4 regions of the Neobacillus sp. SRL179 genome follow, and region 1 is predicted to be linked to each of the others. Evidence: predicted binding sites of a transcription regulator. Region 1 holds the regulator's gene; each other region holds the start of a gene.
The links. The regulator Rex, encoded in region 1, represses fermentation and respiration genes when NADH is low (regulators of the CRP and FNR family bind a similar motif). The targets are predictions, from matches to a motif close to TTGTGAAATATTTCACAA.

Region 1 (3,218 bases):
TTGCTCAAGCCAGGAGAGGGTATCAATATCAAGATGGTTGGTAGGCTCATCCAGAATTAAAATATCAGGTCTTGTTAACAATAACTTTCCAAGAGCAAGCCTGGTTTTTTGACCGCCGCTCAAACTTGAAATCATTAAGGAACTTTCCTGAAAGTTTAAACCATGCAGGACAGAACGAATATCAGCTTCATACTGATAGCCGCCCTGTTCTTTAAATTTTACTTGCAGCTGATCATATTCTTTTAAAATTCGTTCGTATGTGGCTGAATCTTCAAAAATACTAGGATCGGCCATTCGTTCTTCGAGCTTGCGCAGCGAATTTTCCAGCTTGCGCAGCGGTTCAAAAACGGTCAGCATTTCATCCCAAATGGACAAATGGGATTCAAGGCCGGTATTTTGCGCTAAATAGCCAATGGTTACTTCCTTGGGCTTGATAATCTCGCCGCCATCATGTGACAGATGACCAGCAATAATTTTCAGTAATGTTGATTTTCCGGCACCATTGCGGCCGACAAGGGCAACACGGTCCCGTGTTTGTAATTCTAGCTTTATATTCGATAAAATAAGGTCAGCACCATAATATTTTTGTAGTTGATTCACTTGCAACAAAATCATTTTTATTCACCTCTATTACATATAAATAGTGTACATTATATCCCGAATGTCGGCAATAAAGCGCGACTTTTGAGTAGTTTGGATACTGGAAATTTGCGTTTTTTGTGAAAAAGTGTCTATTTCGTGCAAAGTTTCACACACAGAATGTGAATAATAGTGTATTATTTTGGGGTAGGAGGATTTTTTATATGGCAGAGTTTACTCATTTTAATAAAGAGGGCAGAGCAAAAATGGTCGATGTTAGCGACAAGCCGGAAACAGCACGGACAGCTCTAGCTCATTCCAGCATTACGGTTAGTAAAGAGATTTTTGAGAAAATAACCAATCATGAAATGAAAAAAGGCGATGTTTTAGCAGTGGCCCAGGTGGCTGGAATCATGGCTGCTAAAAAGACATGGGACATTATTCCGATGTGTCATCCCATCCCTTTAACGGGAGTAAATATTTCCTTTTCATGGGAACAAAGCGAAAACAACAACTATCAATTATATATTGCTGCGTCGGTTAAAACAAAAGGGAATACTGGGGTGGAAATGGAAGCGCTCACAGCAGCCTCGGCTTGTGCCTTAACTGTTTATGATATGTGTAAAGCGGTAGATAAAGGAATGGTCATAGGACCGACCTATTTAGTTGAAAAAACGGGCGGTAAAAATGGCGATTTTAAGAGAAATGAACGGATTTAACAAAGGGATTTGAAGGGGTGTGAGAAATTATGAGTAATGAAACGACGAAGATTCCACAGGCAACAGCAAAACGGCTGCCTCTCTATTATCGATTTTTAAAGAACTTGCATACTTCCGGAAAGCAAAGGGTTTCATCTGCAGAATTAAGCGAGGCCGTAAAGGTAGACTCAGCAACCATCCGTCGAGACTTTTCTTATTTCGGCGCCTTAGGTAAAAAAGGGTATGGATACAATGTCAATTACCTGTTAACATTCTTCCGTAAAACGTTGGACCAAGATGAACTGACAAAAGTTGCCTTAATTGGGGTAGGTAATCTAGGAACGGCTTTTTTAAATTATAATTTTTTGAAAAATAATAATACCAAAATAGAGTGTGCTTTTGATGTGGATCCAGAAAAAATGGGAACAAAAGTCCGTGAGGTACCGGTTTACCATATGGATGAGCTTGAAAGGGTATTAATGGAGGAGCAAATTTCCGTTGCTATTCTAACGGTGCCAGCCCCCGTTGCGCAGATGATTACCGACCGGCTTGTGAAGGCGGAGGTAAAAGGAATTTTAAATTTCACCCCGGCACGGTTAAATGTCCCGTCATCGATTCGGGTTCATCACATTGATTTAGCGGTTGAATTACAATCATTGATTTACTTTTTGAAACATTATCCAACTCAAGAAAAAGAAGAAGAATAAGCAAAAGGGCCTTTCACAAAATGTGGGGGCCCTTTTTTTGGAAAATTTTTATTAGCAGCTTTACATGCGTAACAGTGTTATGTTACACTGTTTTCATGAAAGGGGTTTTCATAAATGAGCGAGGAGTTAATATCGAAAAAAGATTTATTAGATCTTGCCGGGATATCTTACGGGCAATTGTATAGATGGAAGCGGAAGGATCTTATACCAGAAGAATGGTTTATTCGAAAATCCACCTTTACCGGCCAAGAAACATTTTTTCCAAAAGAGAAGATTTTAGAGAGAATTAACAAGATTCAAATGATGAAAGAAAATTTGTCCTTGGATGAGCTCGCTGATATGTTTTCACCTAATATAGGCGATTTGCAGCTGGAAAAAGATGAATTAATAAAACGTAACATTGTTTCGGATATGGTGATGAGCTTTTACTTAACCCACGATAAAGGCAGTCACAAATTTACTTTTACTAGAATGCTGGAAGTTTATGTGTTAGAGAAGCTTCTCCAATCAGGGGAGATCAATCTAGACGAAGGAAAAATGCTGCTTCAGGTATTAAAGGACCATGCTCAGCTAATTAAGCAAAAAAGCTGTGATTTGGTCGTAACGCGGAAGCTGGGTGTATCAACCTGTCTGCTGTTAATAAATGCGGAAGAGTTCCATTTTGATAAAGACACAAAGATGGTCGTGTCATTATCGCTGATGAGTTGTATGGAGGAAATAAAAGCGAAATTACTCTAAAGGAGAATAGCGATGGAAACGAAAAACAGGGGCGACCTGGTTATTAATGGATTAGGTTCATCAAATGGAGGGCAATTCAACCTTGTTACCTTAAATGGCAAGGGAACCATTAACACTGACTTGGAATGCAATGAGGTTGAGTGCAATGGTTCTGGCACGATGAAGGGAAATGTGACAGCCAATAACGCAAAGATTAATGGAACGGCCCGGTTTAATGGGAACGTGGAGGCTCACAAGTTTATCGTGGAAGGGACAGCAAAGATTGATCAAAATCTGTCAGTGAACCATTTAAAGGTTTCAGGTAAAGTCTCCGTAGGTGGAAAAGTAAAATGTGAGGAAATAAGTCAACGGGGCTTTTTTACGGTCGGAGAAGATTGTGAAGCGGAAACCTTTAAGGGAGAATATCGGTTTACAATTGGCGGTCTTCTCAATGCTGATCAAGTGGATATTAAAATTTATGGCGATTGTAAGGCAAAGGAAATCGGAGGGCAAACCA
Region 2 (3,218 bases), 110 kb from region 1:
TGCGCAAGGTTTTTCCATATGCATAACCTGATGGCATATCAAGCTCTTCCCACATGCCTGGCAGGTCCTCTTTCTTGACTCCAAAGAGGCCAATTCTCTGTCCACCTGTTAATTTTACTAATGGAACATTGTATTTTTCAGCTACTTCGGCTATTTTTTTCAAATCAGCTGCTGTTGTAACACCGCCATACATTCTTGGAACCACTGAGTACGTTCCGTCTTTTTGGATATTCGCATGCATTTTTTCGTTAACGAGACGGGAATCGCGGTCATCTTTATATTCATCCATGTAAATCATGCCAAGGTAATAGTTGATAGCTGGACGGCATTTCGTACAGCCTTCTTCATGGTTCCACTCCAGGACGTTCATGACCTCTTTCACACTGGTTAAACCCTTAGCCTTAATTTCTGCCACCAATTCTTCCCGGCTTAAGGTCGTACAGCCGCAAATACTTGTCTTTTGGGCAGCAGCCGCATCAAATAGATCCCCTAGTGTATAGCCAAGAATATTGCTCACCATTGGTTTGCAGCGTCCGCAGGAGCGTCCTGCATTGGTGCAATGGCTGACTTGATCAAGAGTGGTTAGCCCTTGTGTTTGAATCGCTTCAACAATTGCCCCTTTTGTCACGCCATTACAACCACAAATCAATTCATCATCCGGCATGGAGGCAATATCGTCACTGCCGCTTTCTCCCGTGCATTCCGTATGAAAAATGGAAACGCCGCTGATATCTTCTTTTTTCGTCAACATCCGATATAAGCGGGTGCTGTCTTTTGTATCACCATAAAGGACAATCCCAACAATCATGTTATTTCTTGTCAGAACCCGTTTGTAGACCCCTTCATATTCATTGTAAATCATAATGGATTTGGTTGTACCATCTTCAAAAATTTCTCCTGCAGAAAAAAGGTCAACACCCGCCACTTTCAATTGTGTTCCCGTAACCGAACCTTGATAAGGTTCTCCTACTAATCCACTAATACGAGCAGCGAGAACTTTACCTTGCTCGTACAATGGTGCCACTAAGCCATACACAATTTCTCTATGTTCAGCACACTCGCCGACCGCGTAAACGTGAGGAACACTCGTTTCCATAAAATCATTGACAACAATTCCACGATTGACATAGATGCCACTGTTTTTAGCCACGATTGTGTTGGACTTAATCCCAATCGCCATGACTACTAGATCGGCTTTGACTTCTGAACCGTCTTTAAAACGCAAACCTGTGACGCGTTCATCCCCAAGGATTCCGACGGTTTCCTTCTCCATTAAAAAGTTCATACCTTGAGATTCTAATTCTGTTTTAAGCAGTGAGGAAGCAATTGGATCCAACTGGCGTTCCATGAGATGCGGCATTAGGTGAACGACATCCACCTTCATCCCTAAGTTTAGCAAGCCTCTTGCTGCCTCAAGACCTAAGAGCCCGCCGCCAATGACGATTGCCTTTTTATATTGCTGTGCTGACTTGATCATCATTTCACAATCTTTAATATCACGAAACCCTGTTACGCCTATTTTGTCTGCACCAGGAATGGGAAGAATAAAAGAATTTGATCCGGTTGCAATGATTAACTCATCATACTCAACTTCACGACCTTGGTCGCTGATGACACGTTTCGCTTCCACATCAATTCTTTCAATCGATTCATCCGTAAATAATTGAATTCCGTTTTCTTTGTACCAATCAATTGGATTAATAATAATCTCATCAAATTTTGTGTCACCTTGGAGAATATTAGATAGCTTAATACGGTTGTAGTTTGGATAGGGCTCTTGTCCAAAGATGGTTATCTCAAATTGGCCTGGTGCCAGTTTAAGTACCTCTTCAATCGTCCTCACGCCAGCCATTCCGTTCCCAATCATCACTAATTTTTTCATATGTGATCGCTCCTATATATTGATTGACATAATTAAAGGTTTAATAAGGTTTTCTCTATATTTAGATTGTAAAACTTAGCGGAGGATATGTTTGTGAAGTTCGTCACATCCACAATAACAATGTGAACACATTCACAATATTGTCAAAAACGAAAAGCCTAAGCGCCCTGGTCAGCGGCGTATGGCCTGGAGCACTCCAACTGAGATAAAGGAAACACGAAGAGCCGGAGGCGATTCGATGTTGACTTATCGTAGGGCGGAGAGCGAAGGACACTAGCCGCTAGGGCGCTGAAGCTAGACAAAATAAAAAAGGGTGTCAGGCACCCTTTTTACGTTATGCAGGTTGTTTAGTGTTTTTAATGGCTGGTTTGGGTTTGATTAGTGCGTTAAGGACTGGCGCAAATGTGCCAACGATAGCAACTGGGATGAGCTCCCACCATTCTAATGGCGGGGTGATGAGCCAGCCTGACTTATGGATGGCCATGATGGCAAGGAAATAGGCTATGCTGCCAATCAGCCCAGACAGCCAGTTGGTTTTTCTAAACAAGAAGAAAACGATCGGGATGAATATCAGTGTCATCGGGACATAGGAAGTTGGATACCCTACCGCAGCGAAAACGGCTTTACCAATAAATCGCAGTAAAATGTAAAGGACTGCACCCATCACCGGAATCGTATAATCTCGACAGATTCGAATGGTTATCGCTGTAAGCAAAGTTACCATTAGTACAGTATAAATTGGATAAACATATTCCGGAATGCCACCGAAAATTTGCGATGCGGGATCCGAGATTAATTCGAGAATCTCCTGTGAGGCAATCGATTTTCCATGAATGTACTGATCATAGGAAATCGCTCCATTCTCCTGCTGCATGTTCGGAAACATTAAGCATTCGAGGAGAAACATCGCGTACCACGTATGCATCGACTTCCAAGTCGGCTGAACATCTCTAGTATATAGAAAATAGCCGCGCCAAACTCCAAAGATCATAATCCCCGTCCCAATATAATAAATAAAATGGGTCGGACTCCAAGTGGTTAAATCAATTCCGTACGCAATATGATAAGTAAAATCTAATGGAATTCCAATTAGGAATAATACATAGCCGATTGTAATCAGATTTCGTGAAAATCCGTCCATATATTGGGAACGGCGCCACTCCTGTATTAACAAAACACCTCCTAATGCAAAACCAAGGGTATTGACGATATGGGGAATCGAGTACTCTTCAAATAAATATTTAAAGTGATAGGATGCATCCCAAGCAGACCCAATAAATTTTAATAAAAAGGCAATGACCCATAAACGGTAATATTTCATACTTCATCTCCTCTC
Region 3 (3,218 bases), 2.5 Mb from region 1:
AATACAATTATGACATTCGAAACGAGTGCAGACCAAGTGAACATTGGCATCTTCATTAATGTTAATCCTGGTGCCCTCATTCTAAGAATTGTAGTAATAAAGTTAATCCCAGTCATCAAGGTCCCAAGACCTGCAATTTGGAGGGCAATCATATAGTAATTGGTACCAACCGATTCGCTAAAATCATTACCTGCTAGCGGAAAATAAGAAGTCCAACCCGCATCAGGTGATCCTCCTATAACAAAGGAAATATTAAATAACATTGCGCCAGCAAAAAATAACCAAAAGCTAATGGCGTTGAGTCGTGGAAAGGCAACATCTCGAGCTCCAATTTGTAATGGAACCACAAAGTTCATAAGGGCCATAATAAATGGCATCGCCATAAACATAATCATTACGACTCCATGTGTCGAAAAAATTTCGTTATAATGCTGTGCATTTAACAACTTATTATCAGGAACGGCAAGCTGAGCACGCAACATAATAGCATCTGCGCCGCCACGGAATAACATCAATAGTGCCGAAACCAAATACATGATACCGATCCGTTTATGGTCAACTGTTGTTAACCATTCACGCCAAAGATAGCCCCATTTTTTAAAATATGTCAACCCAGCTATAATGGCAATAACAGTAAGACCGATGGCAACCATTGAGGCATAAATAGCAGGGCTTGGATTAGGTATTGCAAATCTATCAAAGAAATCCATGCTTGGTGACTCCTTTCATTCAATCAAAATAGAAAAATAGTTCCCTAATTTACTTGATTACTATTTCTCGTGGTTCATGTCTTCCATTTCCATGTGATCCATATTTTTCATATTTTCATGACCCTCAGGAGGCGGTGAAAATTCCAAATGTGTTCCGGTATAAGTGGACTTGCCAAGGTGTCCCGGTTTTAGTAATTCTTCAAATTTTTCTTGAGTAAGCGGGTTGGCATTTTCTTTTACTTCTTTCACCCAATCATCAAATTTATCTTCCGACATGGCCTCGACTTGGAAAGTATTTTCAGCCGTGCCTTTACCACTAAAGTTTGCATTTCTTCCCATCAGTTCTCCTGGAGAATCTGCTACTAAATGTAAAGTATTCACCATGTCTGACATGGCGTATTTTTGTCCGCCAAGTTGTGGAATCCAAAAACTAGTAATCGGTCCATATGAATATAGTTTAAATTCAATTGGACGATTAGTAGGTATATAGAGATAGTTTACTGTTTCAATATTTTCTTCTGGATAGCTAAAATGCCATTTCCAGTTAGAAGATGAAGCATAGATAACTAGTGGCTTTTGGTCTTCATACCCTTTTGGTGTCGCCTCCACTTTATAGTTTGATTGAACAGACATAAAGGAAAGGACTGCGACAATGATTACCGGAATCCCAACACAAATCGCTTCCACAATTGGATTACCTTCAATGTGTGGTGGCTGATAATCTTTACTTTGTTTTGAAGCACGATATTTTACTAACATAAAAACTAAAATAGCAAAAACTGCAATAACAATAAATGCCATTATTGCCATAGTTAACTTAATGTCAGTAGCAAGCGTTTTTGCTTGAGGCCCTTTAGGATCTAAAACTAATAACGGCTCGCACCCTGTAAGCACTGTGAAAACAGTAAAAACCAGTGTTAATAATGCCCATTTAATTTTCATTGTGGTGCCCCTTTCTATTTTTAGCCTAACCGAATTGAATGAAAAATTGGTTATGTAGTGATGTAAATCACACTCGGGTAAAACTATTCTATTACCAATTTTAAAAAATGAACAGTAAATGTGAAAGATGTCACAAAATGTTCATAATCGCTTTTCCTTTACTGGAAGACCGTGCTAATCATTAGCTTTTTGTTCGAAAATTGACTATTATAAGTAGATATTTATTCGTTCGAACCTCAACGATGGAAGTACGAAGGAATTTGTCAAAATATAGTTAGTATATGAAAAATAAAAAAACGAGTAAGCAGTGACCGCTTTCGATCACTGCTTACTCTTTTATGTTTAAACTATAGTAAAAAAAAGAACAAATTTTTCTATGAAATAGAATTTCAGAACTTCTCTTAACTAAAGTCACCGTTATAAGATACTTACATTTAGCCCTTCGTATAAACGTTGAAATGCTAATTTACCTTTTTTGGCCCACTCCAGTACATTTCGCGTAATCGATATTTTTGTAGTTTACCTGTAGCGGTTTTTGGTAATGCCTCTACAAACTCTACTGCTTTCGGTGCTTTAAAATGGGCCATATTTTCTCTGCAGAAGTGAATAATCTCTTCTTCTGTTACCTCTGCTCCCTTTTGCAGGACAATAATCGCCTTAGGAACCTCGCCCCATTTTTCATCAGGAATAGCAATAACAGCCGTTTCTAATACTGCAGGATGCTTATAGAGAACACCTTCCACTTCGGTAGATGAAATGTTTTCTCCTCCAGAAATAATCAAATCCTTGGCACGGTCCTGTATTTCGATAAAACCATCTGGGTGTGTAACCGCCAAATCACCCGTATGGAACCAACCGTCCCTAAAAGCTGCTGCTGTGGTTTGGGGATCCTTGTAATACCCCGCCATTACTACATTGCCACGAGTGACAATTTCCCCCAGTTCTCTTCCATTCCAGGCCACTTCTTCTCCGTCTTGATGCACAACTTTAGTTTCCCCATTAAAAGCAAGCTCAATGCCTTGACGTGCCTTAATTATTGCTTGTTCATCAGCCGATTTTAAATCAAATTCCTTTTTCCACTCACAATACAAAATGAATGGCGAGGTTTCCGTCAGGCCATAGACATGGATCATATTAAGCCCTAGAATATCTTGCGCTTTCTGAATTAAGGCTGCCGCAGGAGGTGCACCAGCCGTCGCCATGCGTGGGTGTGTCTTGATTTTGATTTCCTTTGCTTTTGGCTCATTTACCAGCATATTCACTACAGTTGGTGCTCCACAAAGCAAGGTAATATTTTTACTCTCAAACAACTCGAGAATAAAAGGCGGATCCACCTTTCGTAAACAAACATGGGTGCCTCCTGCAGCTGTAAGGGCCCATACACCACCCCAGCCATTGGCATGAAACATTGGCAAGGTATGAAGATACACATCGTCATGGTTTACACCCAAATGATACATGAAATTAGCCGCATTTAGGTAGTTACCACGATGCGTAAGCATCACACCTTTTGGCTTTGATGTGGTACCACTTGTGTAATTTAACGTAAGGAGTTGATTTTCATCT
Region 4 (3,218 bases), 1.3 Mb from region 1:
AACCTTCAACTGGTTTTTCACGATCGTGACAGACGAAGCATTCTGATTTTTGCTCAGCCGATAATGCTTTGGATGCGTGGCCTGTTAACCATTGGTCACTATTTCCGTGTCCTGCTGGACGATCTGCATGGCAGGCGCTACAGAATTGATTGATTCGTGTTTGATCTTTTACGACTGTAACGTTTGGAACATATTTTGTTTTTGTTTCCCTCATTTTAAGTAAAGAGATAATATCTTCTTTAGGTATTTCTCTTGCCCATTTAGAATCTTGGTGACAGTTAACGCACTTGTCTAACTCTTGAATAGCTGTCCCGCCATGATTTCCATTCCAGCCTTCCACCTTATGGCTCTTCGGAACTTTAACCTTTTTATGACAAGTTTCACAGGACATTGAGAGTTTTACATCCTTTTGTTGCTTTCCAATTGCTTGTAAAATGATATCTTGCGTCTTTTTATCATGAGCTTCTAGAGTTTCGGCTTCTGTTTTTTCTGATTCGTTTGTTGCTACAGTGGTAGCCTCTGTGGTTGCTTCATCCGTTGCTGCCTTTTTGTTTTCATCTAATTTTTTCTCAACCTCTTCTGGATTTGGCGGAACGTTGTAAGCTGCTTCCTTCCAAGGTTTTACACCGTTATTAACTTGATCGTGACAATCAATACATGTTCCCATGTTTGGTCGTAAGTACTTTTCTTCCATTAATTTCTCTGCACTCTCTTTTGTCCACTTACCACGAACCTCTTCCGTGTTGATACCACGTGTTGCCATCTTGGCGTGAACAACTCCAGCGTGACAAGTAATACAAGGAATTCCTTCTTCAATATGTCCTTTATGGTTTACCTTCAAGTCACCTGAAGCTGTAACAAGACGGTTCTTGGAGTGACATTGTAAGCAGTTTTCGTTGGAAACGGCCTCTTCTTCCGTCTGAACAATTTGTTCAGGTACACCAGTAACGTGGTAATACACTTCCTTAAGCGACTTGACTTTATGTGTCAGCATATTGATCGTACCCGGTTTAATATGACACTGGACACATGTAATCTGGTTATGAGCACTAGCCGTATACGTTGAATACTCTGGTGCCATTTCATGACAGCTTGAGCAGAAGGTTGGCGAGTTCGTAAAGGAGATGACTCCATATCCGCCTCCAAATAGAACAATACAGCCTACAAGTGAAGCGAATAATAATTTCCAGCGGTTTACTGGATTTTTCCAATCTATTCCTCTAAATTTTTGCCAAAGTCTGCGAATCAGGCCAACCTTTTTTTTATTTTCTCTTGTTTCGGGATCTATCTCTTTGTTTTTCTTTTTCCCCCAAATGGCCACTTAACTCACCCTTCCCATTTTGGATTCTTTATCTATTTATTTTCCATATTAACCTCTCTAAAGGTAGTATCTAACATTGGAAGAGTATATTCCAATGTACAATTTGTGAATATTTTTGCATGCGAATAAACTTCACATTTTATCCTAAAAACAACATACAAACGTTGTTATTTCAAGAATAAATTATTACTATAAGCACAGTGTTAACAAAGTCATAAATTAATTTTTATACAAAAATATTATATATTATACAAATTTTATTCATGTTTTAAGATAAACCTATGACAGTTGAAAGTGATTCTCACGGTCCTGCCATCACTCTGTCAAAATTGACGAAAATTCGAAACTTTCCTAGCAGGTTATTAGAACACTGCATGTCAGTTGATATATAATAGTAGAATGACAATTCAACCTGTCAATGTTGTCACTGTATAGAGGAAATGGTAAGATGTAGAGGGAAATTAGCAAATAATTAGATATGAATTTTTGTAATGAAATTAATGATTTTGAGTCTCGATAAAAAGGAGCGTTCATCATAAATGGGGATTTTAAATAAAGTTTTTGATTTAAATAAACGCGAACTTAAGCGTTTGGACAAGCTTGCAGTTAAAATTGATGCACTTGCAGCCGAAACGGAAAGGCTGACAGATGATCAGCTTCGTGAAAAAACAGAGGAGTTCAAGGCCCGTTATCAACAGGGTGAAACCTTGGATGATCTGTTGGTTGAAGCATTTGCGGTTGTCCGTGAAGGTGCTCGCCGAGTGCTTGGCTTATATCCATATCATGTTCAGCTAATGGGCGGTATTTCGCTCCATGAAGGAAATATTTCAGAAATGAAGACTGGTGAAGGGAAAACCTTAACTGCCACGATGCCAGTTTACTTAAATGCACTTTCCGGTAAAGGGGTTCATGTTGTTACAGTCAACGAATACTTGGCAAGCCGTGACGCATCTGAGATGGGTGAATTGTATCAATTCTTAGGACTAACAGTCGGCTTAAATTTGAACAGTATGGACAAGGATGAAAAGCAAGCTGCATATGCCTGTGATATTACTTATGGTACAAACAACGAATTTGGCTTTGACTACCTTCGTGACAACATGGTCTTATATAAAGAGCAAAAAGTTCAAAAGCCGCTTTTTTATGCGGTCATTGATGAAGTGGACTCAATTTTAATTGATGAAGCACGTACACCATTAATTATTTCAGGTTCAGCCCAAAAATCGGCTGTCCTTTATATTCAAGCGAATGCGTTTGTAAAAATGCTCAAAAAAGATACGGATTATACCTATGATGAGAAAACAAAAGGCGTCATGTTGACAGAAGAAGGGATTAGCAAGGCTGAAAAAGCTTTCGGGATTGAAAACCTTTTTGACATGGAACATGTTACCTTGAACCATCATATCAATCAGGCGTTAAAAGCAAATGTCAGCATGCACCTTGATGTGGACTATGTGGTCCAAGAGGGCGAAATTGTGATTGTTGACCAATTTACAGGTCGTTTAATGAAGGGCCGCCGCTATAGTGAGGGCTTGCACCAAGCAATTGAAGCCAAAGAAGGTCTCGAAGTACAGAATGAAAGTATGACAATGGCAACGATTACGTTCCAAAACTACTTCCGTATGTATGAAAAACTAGCAGGTATGACTGGTACAGCGAAAACAGAAGAAGAGGAATTCCGTAATATTTATAATATGAATGTTATCGTCATTCCAACCAATAAACCAATTGCCCGTGAAGACCATCCAGATTTAATTTATTCCACCATGAATGGCAAGTTCCGTGCAGTGGTCGAAGATATTGCTGAACGCAATCAAAAGGGACAGCCTGTCCTTGTTGGTACAGTAGCGATTGAAACATCAGAACTTATTTCAACCTACCTTTTCAAAAAACGGAT

Region 2: a site for Rex is predicted at 2,003-2,020, ahead of nirB (nitrite reductase large subunit NirB). Genes of this name have one in related genera too.
Region 3: a site for Rex is predicted at 1,771-1,788, ahead of qoxA (cytochrome aa3 quinol oxidase subunit II). Genes of this name have one in related genera too.
Region 4: a site for Rex is predicted at 1,425-1,442, ahead of AC4E8C_RS20135 (cytochrome c3 family protein). Genes of this name have one in related genera too.

The regions. Positions count from the first base shown of each region.
Region 1 is NZ_OZ481792.1:280,676-283,893, forward strand. Features, by position in the region: gene AC4E8C_RS01545 (ABC-F family ATP-binding cassette domain-containing protein) at 1-615, opposite strand, end outside; gene moaC (cyclic pyranopterin monophosphate synthase MoaC) at 804-1,298, shown strand; gene AC4E8C_RS01555 (redox-sensing transcriptional repressor Rex) at 1,328-1,984, shown strand; gene AC4E8C_RS01560 (YhbD family protein) at 2,099-2,722, shown strand; gene AC4E8C_RS01565 (polymer-forming cytoskeletal protein) at 2,735-3,218, shown strand, end outside.
Region 2 is NZ_OZ481792.1:393,746-396,963, reverse strand. Features, by position in the region: gene nirB (nitrite reductase large subunit NirB) at 1-1,882, opposite strand, end outside; gene AC4E8C_RS02065 (hypothetical protein) at 2,217-3,203, opposite strand.
Region 3 is NZ_OZ481792.1:2,852,850-2,856,067, forward strand. Features, by position in the region: gene qoxB (cytochrome aa3 quinol oxidase subunit I) at 1-710, opposite strand, end outside; gene qoxA (cytochrome aa3 quinol oxidase subunit II) at 771-1,652, opposite strand; gene AC4E8C_RS13960 (long-chain-fatty-acid--CoA ligase) at 2,114-3,218, opposite strand, start outside.
Region 4 is NZ_OZ481792.1:4,046,963-4,050,180, forward strand. Features, by position in the region: gene AC4E8C_RS20135 (cytochrome c3 family protein) at 1-1,321, opposite strand, end outside; gene secA (preprotein translocase subunit SecA) at 1,861-3,218, shown strand, end outside.